2 regions of the Hominimerdicola intestinalis genome follow, and region 2 is predicted to be linked to the other one. Evidence: predicted binding sites of a transcription regulator. Region 2 holds the regulator's gene; the other holds the start of a gene.
What was found. The regulator Rex, encoded in region 2, represses fermentation and respiration genes when NADH is low (regulators of the CRP and FNR family bind a similar motif). The targets are predictions, from matches to a motif close to ATTGTTAANNNNTTAACAAT.
Positions count from the first base shown of each region.

Region 1: adhE (bifunctional acetaldehyde-CoA/alcohol dehydrogenase) is a predicted target of Rex. The motif match lies at 2,558-2,577, and genes of this name have one in related genera.

Region 1 is NZ_BAAHNZ010000004.1:74,821-80,466, reverse strand. Features, by position in the region: gene adhE (bifunctional acetaldehyde-CoA/alcohol dehydrogenase) at 1-2,466, opposite strand, end outside; gene ACYQ0H_RS05830 (phosphotransferase family protein) at 2,960-3,718, shown strand; gene mgtE (magnesium transporter) at 4,167-5,546, shown strand; gene ACYQ0H_RS05820 (TspO/MBR family protein) at 5,642-5,646, opposite strand, start outside.
Region 2 is NZ_BAAHNZ010000003.1:191,476-197,121, reverse strand. Features, by position in the region: gene ACYQ0H_RS05125 (NADP-dependent isocitrate dehydrogenase) at 181-1,392, shown strand; gene ACYQ0H_RS05120 (redox-sensing transcriptional repressor Rex) at 1,485-2,129, shown strand; gene ACYQ0H_RS05115 (GGDEF domain-containing protein) at 2,406-3,542, shown strand; gene ACYQ0H_RS05110 (dynamin family protein) at 3,935-5,646, shown strand, end outside.

The DNA.
Region 1 (5,646 bases), on a different contig from region 2:
GTATTCAGCGATAGTTTTCTTGATTCCTACCTTAGCTTTCAGCTCTTCGATAGCGCTGATAAATTTATTAAGAGTGTCCTCATCGTTCTTTCCGGTAATTCCGAGAGCGTTAGCGCATTCGCAGTATCTTTCAAGAGTATGAGGATACTGATACTGTGAGAAGGTACCCATCTTACGAGGAGTAGGATCTGCGTTGAATCTCATTACATAGGTTATAAGCAGAGCGTTAGCTACGCCGTGTGGCAGATGGTGATATGCGCCAAGCTTGTGAGCCATTGAATGACAAACTCCAAGGAAAGCGTTAGCAAATGCCATACCTGCCATTGTAGAAGCTGTAGCCATTTCCTCACGAGCCTTAACGTCTGTCTGTCCGTTTTCATAAGCGGCCGGCAGATATTTAAATATAAGCTGCATTGCTCTTATAGCGATACCATCTGAATAATCGGTAGCCATAACCGAAGCGTAAGCCTCAAGTGCGTGAGTAAGAGCGTCAATACCTGAAGCCGAGGTAAGTCCCTTAGGAGCGCTCATCATCATATCTGTATCAACGATAGCCATATTAGGCATAAGCTCATAGTCGGCAAGAGGATACTTAGTTCCGGTCTTTTCGTCTGTAATAACAGCGAAAGGAGTAACCTCAGAACCTGTACCGGAGGAAGTAGGAATAGCGATAAAGTAAGCCTTTTCACCCATCTTCGGGAATGTATAGACTCTCTTGCGGATATCAATAAATCTCATAGCCATATCGAAGAAGTCAGCGTCCGGATGCTCGTAAAGAACCCACATGATCTTAGCGGCGTCCATTGCAGAACCTCCGCCGATAGCGATAATAGTATCAGGCTCGAAAGCTCTGATAGCCTTTACGCCTTCAAGAGCGCAGCCAAGCGTCGGGTCAGGAGCTACGTCAAAGAATGTTTCATGAACAATGCCCATAGAATCAAGCTTATCTGTGATAGGCTTTGTATATCCGTTCTTGTAAAGGAACTGGTCTGTAACGATAAACGCCTTTTTCTTGCCCATTACGTTTTTAAGTTCGTCGAGTGCAACAGGGAGGCAGCCCCTCTTGAAGTATACCTTTTCAGGCGCTCTGAACCAAAGCATATTCTCTCTCCTCTCAGCGACTGTCTTGACGTTCAAAAGATGCTTGATACCTACATTCTCTGAAACGGAATTTCCGCCCCATGAACCGCATCCGAGAGTAAGGGAAGGAGCAAGGTTAAAGTTATAAAGGTCGCCGATACCGCCGTGTGAAGAAGGAGTATTTACAAGGATACGGCAGGTTTTCATTCTTGCGCCGAACTTATTGATCTTTTCCTTTTCAGATGAAGCGTTGACATAAAGCGAGGAGGTGTGACCGTAACCGCCGTCCTGAACAAGTCTGTCGGCCTTTTCAATAGCGTCGTCAAAATCCTTAGCTTTATACATAGCAAGAACAGGGGATAGCTTTTCGTGAGCAAACTCTTCATCAAGTTCAACAGAGGAAACTTCTCCAATAAGGATCTTAGCGTCCTCAGGGACTTCAACATCGGCAAGCTTAGCAATAGTATGAGCAGACTGTCCTACTATCTTTGCATTGAGTGCGCCGTTAATGATAATAGTTTTTCTTACCTTTTCGGTTTCTTCCTTATTAAGGATATAGCAGCCGCGGTTTTTAAATTCTTTTTTAACTTCGTCGTAAATAGACTTGTCAACAATAACTGACTGCTCAGAAGCGCATATCATACCGTTGTCAAAAGTTTTTGAGTGAATAATCGAGCTTACCGCAAGCTTGATATCAGCAGAAGCGTCGATCACGGCAGGAGTATTTCCCGCTCCTACACCAAGGGCAGGCTTGCCGCTCGAATATGCAGCCTTAACCATTCCCGGGCCGCCAGTAGCGAGAATGCAGTCAGCTTCTTTCATTACTGTATTAGTAAGATCAAGGGACGGAACGTCGATCCAGCCGATAATTCCCTTAGGAGCGCCTGCCTCTACAGCTGCGTCAAGTACGATTTTAGCAGCCTCAATAGTGCACTTCTTAGCTCTCGGGTGAGGGCTGATTATAATACCGTTTCTTGTTTTAAGACAGATCATTGTCTTAAATATAGCGGTAGATGTCGGGTTGGTTGTAGGAATAACTGCGGCAATTACGCCGATAGGCTCATAGATCTTTTTTGTACCATACGCCGAATCTTCTTCAATGATTCCGCAGGTCTGAACGTTCTTGTATGCATTATAAATGTATTCAGCGGCATAATTGTTTTTGATGACCTTATCCTCGACTACGCCCATGCCTGTTTCCTCAACAGCCATTTTTGCAAGAGGAATTCTTGCTTTGTTAGCGGCAATAGCGGCAGCCTTGAAAATCTTATCAACCTGCTCCTGAGTATAGGTAGCGAAAATTTTCTGAGCTTCTCTTACTTCGGCGATCTTTGCCTCAAGAGCTTCTACGCTGTCTACCAATACCGGTGTTTCATTCTTTGCCATAAATAAACCTCCAATAAAAATTAGCGTTAATGTGTTTAACGATGAAACCGACTAACAGTATGCTCGTTTCATCTTATTTATATTATAGCTGTTTGTTATTTTTTTGTCAATCTGTTTTTCTTACAGCTTTTCTAGTATTTTTGACATCATTATTATTCATTATACACAAATAATGAAAATTGTTTTATGTAATATAAACAAATTGTGTTCGGCAAAATGCACAAAGAAAATCTTCAAGCTTTATACATTTTAAATTTGTGATGGGAGGTGCAGATCTATTTATATTAATATATAATGAATACAATATATATCAATAGTAAACATTGGTGAAAATTACGAAAATCACTTGACTTTTTTAAAAGATGTGGTACAATATAAACAGTAAAGAAAATAAATTATATAAGACGTCAATTTATACAAAAAACGCCAAGGATTTAGCTTCTTTGCTTTGAACGTATCAATTAATATTATTTCATAAAAGGAGAAATGAATTATGGAGCTTAAAAATTTTATCGCCGGAAGTGATATTTACGACGTATACGAAAGTGACGGACTTGCAATAAGAGTATACAAGAAACCGGAGTATAAGGAAAAATGTTTGTACGCTGCGCTGACGCATGCAAGAGTTGAAACTACCCTTGTAAATTCAGCTATAAAAATGCCGGTTCTGCATGAGGTCACAGTTATCGACGGAAAATGGGCGATCTCAATGGACTGGATCAAGGGAAAAACGCTTGAGCAGCTTATGAATGAAAATCCCGATAAGATGGATACATATCTCAACCAGTTTATTGATATACAGACCGAGATCCACGCTCAGTATATGCCGCTGCTTTCAAAGCTTAAGGACAAAATGGCAAGACAGATAAAGTCGCTCGGTCAGATCGACGAGATAAAGAAGTATGAGCTTCTTACCAGACTTGATTCCATGCCTAAGCACATAAAGCTGTGTCATAACAGCTTTGAGCCGAAAAATATTATTATAAATGATGAGGGTACATATGTAATAAACTGGGGTTCTGCAAGACAGGGCAACGCTTCTGCCGATGTAGCTAAAACGTATCTGCTGTTAAGTCTGAACAGACCCGAGATCGCAGACAAGTATCTAGACCGCTATTGCATGAAGAGCGGAACGTCAAAGAAATACGTTCAGGCATGGCTGCCTATCGTTGCGGCAGCTCAGCTTGATAAGGGAATCGAATCCGAAAAGGAATTCCTCCTGAAGTGGATAGACGTTGTAGACTACGATTAATATTAATTATAAAAGGAATCTCGCTTTATACGGGATTCCTTTTGCATTATAAAAACGGCTTGTCTTTATAAAGTCAATTTATATGTATGCAATGATTTTTGCCGCAAATGATAAATACATAAAAAATCCTGATCGTGCAATTTCTTTACTTTTATTCTCTTGACAATACGCCGTTAAAGTAGTATCATTATTAATGCGGTTTTACGCTATTTATTTTTGAGGAGATGAGATACAAGTGGACGATGTCAGTCAGAACAAGATTGCCCCCCGAATACGGCGGCGTTTGCCCGCTTGTATTTTTATTTAGCTTTAATACTTTAAGCGAATAAAGGGTGATCTGTGTCTGGACGTGAAGCTATACGCCTGTCTGCTGTACATAAAATAGTACAGTTGGCTTGGCACGCTGATTTTGCGTTCTTTTTTTGTGCGCAAAAAGGGGGTTTTAACAATGTACAACACAATTATCAAGCTGCTTGAAAAAAGAAATTTCAAGGTGCTAAAGGAGATTTTCCTAAATATGAACGAGGCGGATATCGCCGATATTTTTCAGCATTTTCACGACGATTCCGACGTAGATAAAAAGGATCTGCCGCTTTTGTTCAGGCTTCTGCCCAAGGATGTTGCGGCTGACGTATTTTCGTATATGGACAGCGATATGCAGATGATGCTTATTAATTCCTTTACAGATAAGGAACTTGCCGAGGTTATCGACGATCTGTTTATCGACGATACGGTTGATCTTATAGAGGAAATGCCTGCAAACGTTGTTTCGCGTATCCTAAAAAATGCTGACAATGAAACCAGAAAACAGATCAATCAGATTTTACAGTATCCCAAGGACAGCGCCGGTTCGATCATGACCACCGAGTATATTTATCTCAATAAGGATATGACGGTAAGCGAGGCTCTTCAGAAGATACGACATATAGGAATGGTAAAGGAAACCGTATATACGCTGTATGTAACTGAAAACCGCCGGCTTATAGGCGTTTTGTCGGTGCTGGATATTCTTACGGCTGACGACGGCGACCTTATCGAGGATATAATGGATACCAATGTTATTACTGTCGATACGTTGGAGGATAAGGAACTTGTTGCGGCGCAGTTTGCAAAGTATGATTTTCTTGCGCTGCCGGTTGTGGATAAGGAATTTAGAATTGTAGGAATCGTGACCTTCGATGACGCTATGGACGTTATTCAGGAAGAAAATACAGAGGACTTTTCGCGTATGGCGGCTATGTCGCCCAGTGAGGATTCGTATTTTAAAACCCCTGTAATAACCCATGCCAAGAACAGAATAATGTGGCTGCTTATACTTATGCTGTCCGCAACGATAACAGGTTCAATCATTACAAAATACGAAGCGGCTTTTGCGGCTGTACCGTTGCTGGTTTCGTTTATTCCAATGCTTACGGGAACAGGAGGAAACTGCGGCTCTCAGACTTCGACTATGATAATCAGAGGTATGTCGCTGGGAGAGATAAGGCTGAAAGACTTTTTCAAGGTCGTTTTCAAAGAGTTCAGGATAGCGCTGATCGTCAGCGTTATTCTTGCGGTAGTCAACGGAATACGTATTTATATTACCTATACCTATTTTTATTCCGGTTCAAATGCAGATCCGCTGAAGCTTGCGGTTACGGTAAGTCTGGCGATCATATCAACGGTAATAATGTCTAAGCTGATAGGCTGTATGCTCCCTATGGCGGCAAAAAAGCTGAAGCTTGATCCTGCTATAATGGCTGCTCCGCTTATAACAACTATTGTAGATACCTGTACGACCTTGGTTTTCTTTAATATCTCGATGATGATATTCAATATTCATATATAAGTTTCGGCATATATAAAAGGACCCGGTTCGGCGATATACCGATCCGGGTCCGACAGGTTCGTCTGATTAACTTTTTTGATTTTGGGAGATCAGGCTCAGT
Region 2 (5,646 bases):
TATGTCTGTGCTTTACTAAATTGGAACTGCTGGCTGTCAGGCTTTATAGAATTAAAAAGGGAACGGTTGTCTGTAAAAGCAAAAGTGTGGAGGTTATCGGATTTTGCGCTTGGATCATTTTATTTTTATTGATCTTATCTCCATCAGCAGTTATTTTAAAATAAACAGGAGGAATGTAAAATGTCAAAAATCCAAATGAAAACACCCCTTGTCGAAATGGACGGCGACGAAATGACCAGAATTATCTGGCAGGAAATAAAGGATATTCTTATTCTGCCCTATGTGGATCTGAAGTCCGAATATTATGATTTGGGTCTTGTTCACAGAAATGAAACAAACGATCAGGTAACGGTTGATTCTGCTAATGCTACGAAAAAATACGGAGTTGCGGTAAAGTGCGCTACGATCACTCCTAATGCCGCAAGAATGCCTGAATATAACCTCAAGGAAATGTGGAAGTCTCCTAACGGTACAATAAGAGCAATGCTGGACGGCACTGTTTTCAGAACTCCTATTCTCGTTAAGGGGATAACTCCGTATATTCCTACATGGACAAAGCCTATTACTATTGCACGTCACGCTTACGGTGACGTTTATAAGAACGTTGAAATGAAGTGCCCCGAAGGCTCTAAGGCTGAGCTTGTATGCACTGACAAGAACGGAAACGAAACGAGAGAAACGATCTACAGCTTTGAGTGCGACGGAATTATTCAGGGTCAGCACAACAAGTCTTCTTCAATAGCTTCCTTTGCAAGAGCCTGCTTTAACTTTGCACTTGATACAAATCAGGACGTATGGTTTGCTACTAAGGACACTATTTCCAAGAAATACGATCATACCTTCAAGGATATTTTCCAGGAGATATACGATAATGAATACAGGGAAAGGTTTGAGGCTGCGGGTATAGAGTATTTCTATACGCTTATTGACGACGCAGTAGCAAGAGTTATACGTTCAAACGGCGGCTATATCTGGGCATGCAAGAACTACGACGGCGACGTAATGAGCGATATGGTAGCTACGGCTTACGGTTCGCTTGCAATGATGACTTCGGTCTTGGTTTCACCTGACGGCGTTTACGAGTATGAGGCGGCTCACGGAACTGTTCAGCGTCATTACTATAAGCACCTCAAGGGTGAGGAGACCTCCACAAACTCTGTAGCAACATTGTTCGCATGGACAGGCGCTCTGAGAAAGAGGGGCGAGCTGGACGGTTTGGAGGAGCTTTTTAATTTCGCTGATTGTCTTGAAAAGGCAACTGTCAGGACGATCGAGGACGGCGTTATGACAGGCGATCTTTATCTGCTTTCAACTCTTGAAAACAAGAAAAAGGTCAATACTGAGGATTTCCTCAAGGCGGTGGACGAAAGATTAAAGCCTATGCTTGGCTGATAGGATAATTATTGAGAAGCATAAATATCTGATTCATATAGGGGCGGATTTTTATCCGTCCTTTTATGGCGTTTTTACGGAGTGGTTTTGATATGGCAAAAAACGGTTCTATTTCTTCTTCGGTTATAAAAAGACTTCCCAGATATTACAGGTTTCTGGGTGAGCTGAAAAAGCAAGGTGTTGACAGGATATCTTCAAGAGAGCTTTCTGCGCTTATGAAGCTTACCGCTTCGCAGATAAGGCAGGATCTTAACTGCTTCGGCGGCTTCGGACAGCAGGGCTACGGCTATCACGTTGACGAGCTTCACAGCGAAATAGGCAAGATACTGGGAGTTGATAAAAACTTTAAAACAATACTTATCGGCGCGGGAAACCTTGGACGCGCTATTGCGACGCATATAAATTTTGAAACAAGAGGCTGTAAGCTTATCGGTATTTTTGATATTAATCCTGAGATAGTAGGTAAAAGTGTGGGAAGCCTTACAATACGTCATGTAGACGAGATCGAAAGCTTCTGCAAAGAAAATTCTCCTGCGGTCGCAGTGCTTTGTATCCCTAAGTCAACTACTCAGGCTATAGCAGATAAGCTTGTCAGTCTTGGACTTAAAGCCTTCTGGAACTTTTCGCATTACGACCTGAGTATCGAATATGAAAATATAGTAGTTGAAAACGTTCACCTCGGCGACAGTCTTCTGACGCTTACTTATGGAGCTAATATTATTGATAATGCAGATTAATATATATTTTATATTAATTGGTTTACTGAGATAATGTTTAGTTTATTTAATTATATTTATATTATTAATGCGGAGAAATACCGCCTTTTATAATAATAAAATATTTTTCACAGTAAAAATGTTCTGAGCAATTATTAACAAAATATTTCTTGATTTTTGTCTACAATTACTATTGTAACTATATAGGCATTATAGTATAATATATTAGTAAGATTACATATATTAGCGCAGGTAAAACCAATAGCATGGTAATACAGTTAAGAAGGGGATGGATCTATGAGATCAGCGGTAAAATTTGATGCGACGCGTTTTGCCAATATCTCGCCCAAGTATGTGTATTTATTTGCTGATATATGCTGCTTGATAGTTCATATAGTTTTTATTTTCTATTTTAGATACATTGGCGTTACCGAAATGATGTATTTCAATTTTTTCAGTTCGGCGCTTTATCTGGGTTTTTCTTTTCTGATTTTCAATGTAGAGAACGTAACGCCTATGCTGTGCATAGCTTTGTTCGAGATAGTGGTTCATGCTGTTGCGGCAACGGTGTATGTGGGCTGGGGCTACGGCTTTGCAATGTTTCTTGTGTGTATAGCTCCTGTTCCGTTTTTCGTGGAGTTTAAAAGGGTAATGACTCCATATATAATAACTCCGGTAATAGTAACCGTTTTTATGCTTCTGAAATTTTATACGGTAGATGACGCACACGTTATTTACCCTGACTTTGATAAGACATCGCAGCTAATGCTGTATACATTTAACAGTTTTTTTGCATTTCTTATGATAATCTGCATAGCCGCGATATATAAAATATCAAAACAGATATCTCAGCATCAGCTGAAAGCGAAAAATGAAACTTTAAGCAGGCTTGCGACTATAGACCCGCTTACAAGGCTCTTCAACAGACGTGCGATGATGGACTTTTTCAAACAGATACAGAGAAATGCTGCGGCAGCTGACAGCAGATATATAATTGCAATGGGAGATATAGACAATTTTAAACAAGTTAACGATACATACGGTCATGCATACGGCGATATGGTTTTAAAACAAATTTCGGAAGCTATGAGTATACTTGTTCCGTCTGAGGGATATGTTTGCAGATGGGGCGGAGAAGAACTGCTTTTCGTGATCCCCAATACCGGTATAGAGGCCGGTACAAGGGTCGCGGCTCAGATCCGTTCCGAACTTGAAGCAATGAGCTTCAGCTGCGGAGCTGATACCTTCGGGGTTACGATAACTATAGGCGTCTGTGAATGTGGTAAGGATCTTTCTTATGAAGAAGGACTGAAAATTGCTGACCAGTATCTTTATTACGGAAAGAAGCATGGAAGAAACTGCGTAATAAATAAAAATAACTGCGGGGAGGAAATTGTTATTCCGATCTGCGGAGCTTTCGGAGATAATTCGTAAAACTGTCGGATATAAAGTCCGGCAGTTTTTTTTAGCCGAAGCTTATCAGGAATTGTGCATTGTGCATTGATAATACTGGTTCATTTTGTGCAAAAGGGTAATTTTTCGGATTGTTTTGTATAAATTGTTGACTATTTAATAACAATTATGATATAATAATAAGTATTAAAATATTACCTTTCTGCTGCTGTAACAGCGTTTGCAGTACGGAAAGCTATTAAAACTTAAAAGCAAGGTTCGGTTTTCTGTTGCTTTAAGCAAGGGCTTATGCGAAGGCTCTTCGAGAGCTTTACCCGACTTGTAAACAAGCGGTTAAAGCTTGAAAAAACAAAAAAACTTAGTCAGCAAAATGAAATAACCCGTTCTTAACGCTCGGGATTTGGAGGTCTGAAATGGATAAGCAGATTGATTACGGAAGTTACGCCGGCTACCGTGAAACCGTACGGACTCTTACAGGAAATTTAAAGGAGCTGCTGCGGCTGAGCGAGGATATTTCTCTTGTTAATACAGCGCAGTCTATAAGGGAAACTATTGATAAATCTGACGACGATCATTTTGAGGTTGCAATAGTCGGAGAATTTAAGCGGGGTAAATCCACGCTTATTAACGCACTTCTGGGGCAGGAGGTGCTTCCTGCCGACGTTCTGCCGGCAACCGCTACTCTTAACAGGGTTACATACAGCGAAGAGCCTTACGTTCAGGTAGAATATAAAAACGGCACAAGCGAAAGGGTCGATATCGATCAGCTTGAAAACTATGTTACAAAGCTTACCTGCGAGGCGGAGGAAAGAGCGGAAACCGTTAAGGAAGCGACAGTTTACTATGATACGGATTTCTGCCGCAATAATGTTGATATAATTGATACCCCGGGTCTTAACGACGACGAGCAGATGACTAACGTTACCCTGTCTATCCTGCCTAAGATCGACGCGGCAGTATTTGTGATCAGTGCAAATTCGCCGTTCTCTCAGTTTGAAAAGGATTTTTTGGAAAAGAAAATGCTTACGTCCGACGTGGGAAGAATTATTTTCGTAGTGAACTGTTTCGGAACATTTTCACAGGAGGACGAAAATAAGATAGTTGAAACCGTAAGAAGCCGCATTACAAAATATGTAATGGATAAGGCGAAAAAGGTAATGGGCGAGGACAGCCGTGAGTTTGCCGTTTACAAGAGAAAGATCGGAACTCCGAGAGTTATCGGACTGTACGCTAAAAGGGCGCTTACGGCTAAAAAAATAGAGGATCCGAAGCTTCTTGAGGAAAGCAATTTCCCTGAGTTTGAAAAGGCTCTTGAAACTATGCTTACCAAGGAGAGGGGAGTTATAGCCCTTCAGATACTGGCGAATAAGATAACAAATTCGGGAACGGAAATACTCCGCTCGGTAGTTATGCAGGAAAATGCGCTGATGATGGCGAACGACGAGTTTATGGAGCAGTATGAAAATGCTATAAGCGAAATAGACGATATAAGGAATAAAAAGCGTCAGGAATTTGTTAAGATAAACGACGCCGCAAATAAGGTCTTTTCGGATCTCCAGCCTGTGCTTGACAGCTACTGGACAAATATCGAGCAAGCGGCTATGGACGTTATAGACAGCTTCCAGATGTCCTCCGACGATTTTAAAAAGGATCAGCTTAAAATGGTTACTGCGAAGCTTACGGATAAGATAAAGGAAAGCATTGAAGCAAGAGCGCAGCTTATCTGCGAGCAGATACAGAATTCGATAAATATCGCTATCAGCGTTGAAGCCGAGCGTTTACAGGGCTTTGAAGACGAGTTCTTTGAGTCTGTAGCCCGTATTCAGGAAATGTTTACTGTTTCCGAAAGAGTATCAAGAAACGGCAGCGGAATAGATAAGGGAATAGGCGCTGCGCTGGGTTCATTCGGAGTAGGCGGTCTGTTCATAGGCTTCCGTGAGGCTGGCTTCAAAGGTGCGCTTCTCGGAGGAGTTACAGGCTTTGCAGGCTTTTATGCAACCTTTTATACCGCAATGTTCTTTACGGGAGTTCTGGGAATAACCGCCGCGCTTCCTGCAACGCTCTGTCTTATGGCTATTGCGGGACTTGCAGGAACTTTTTCGGCTAACTTTGCAGTCGATAAAAT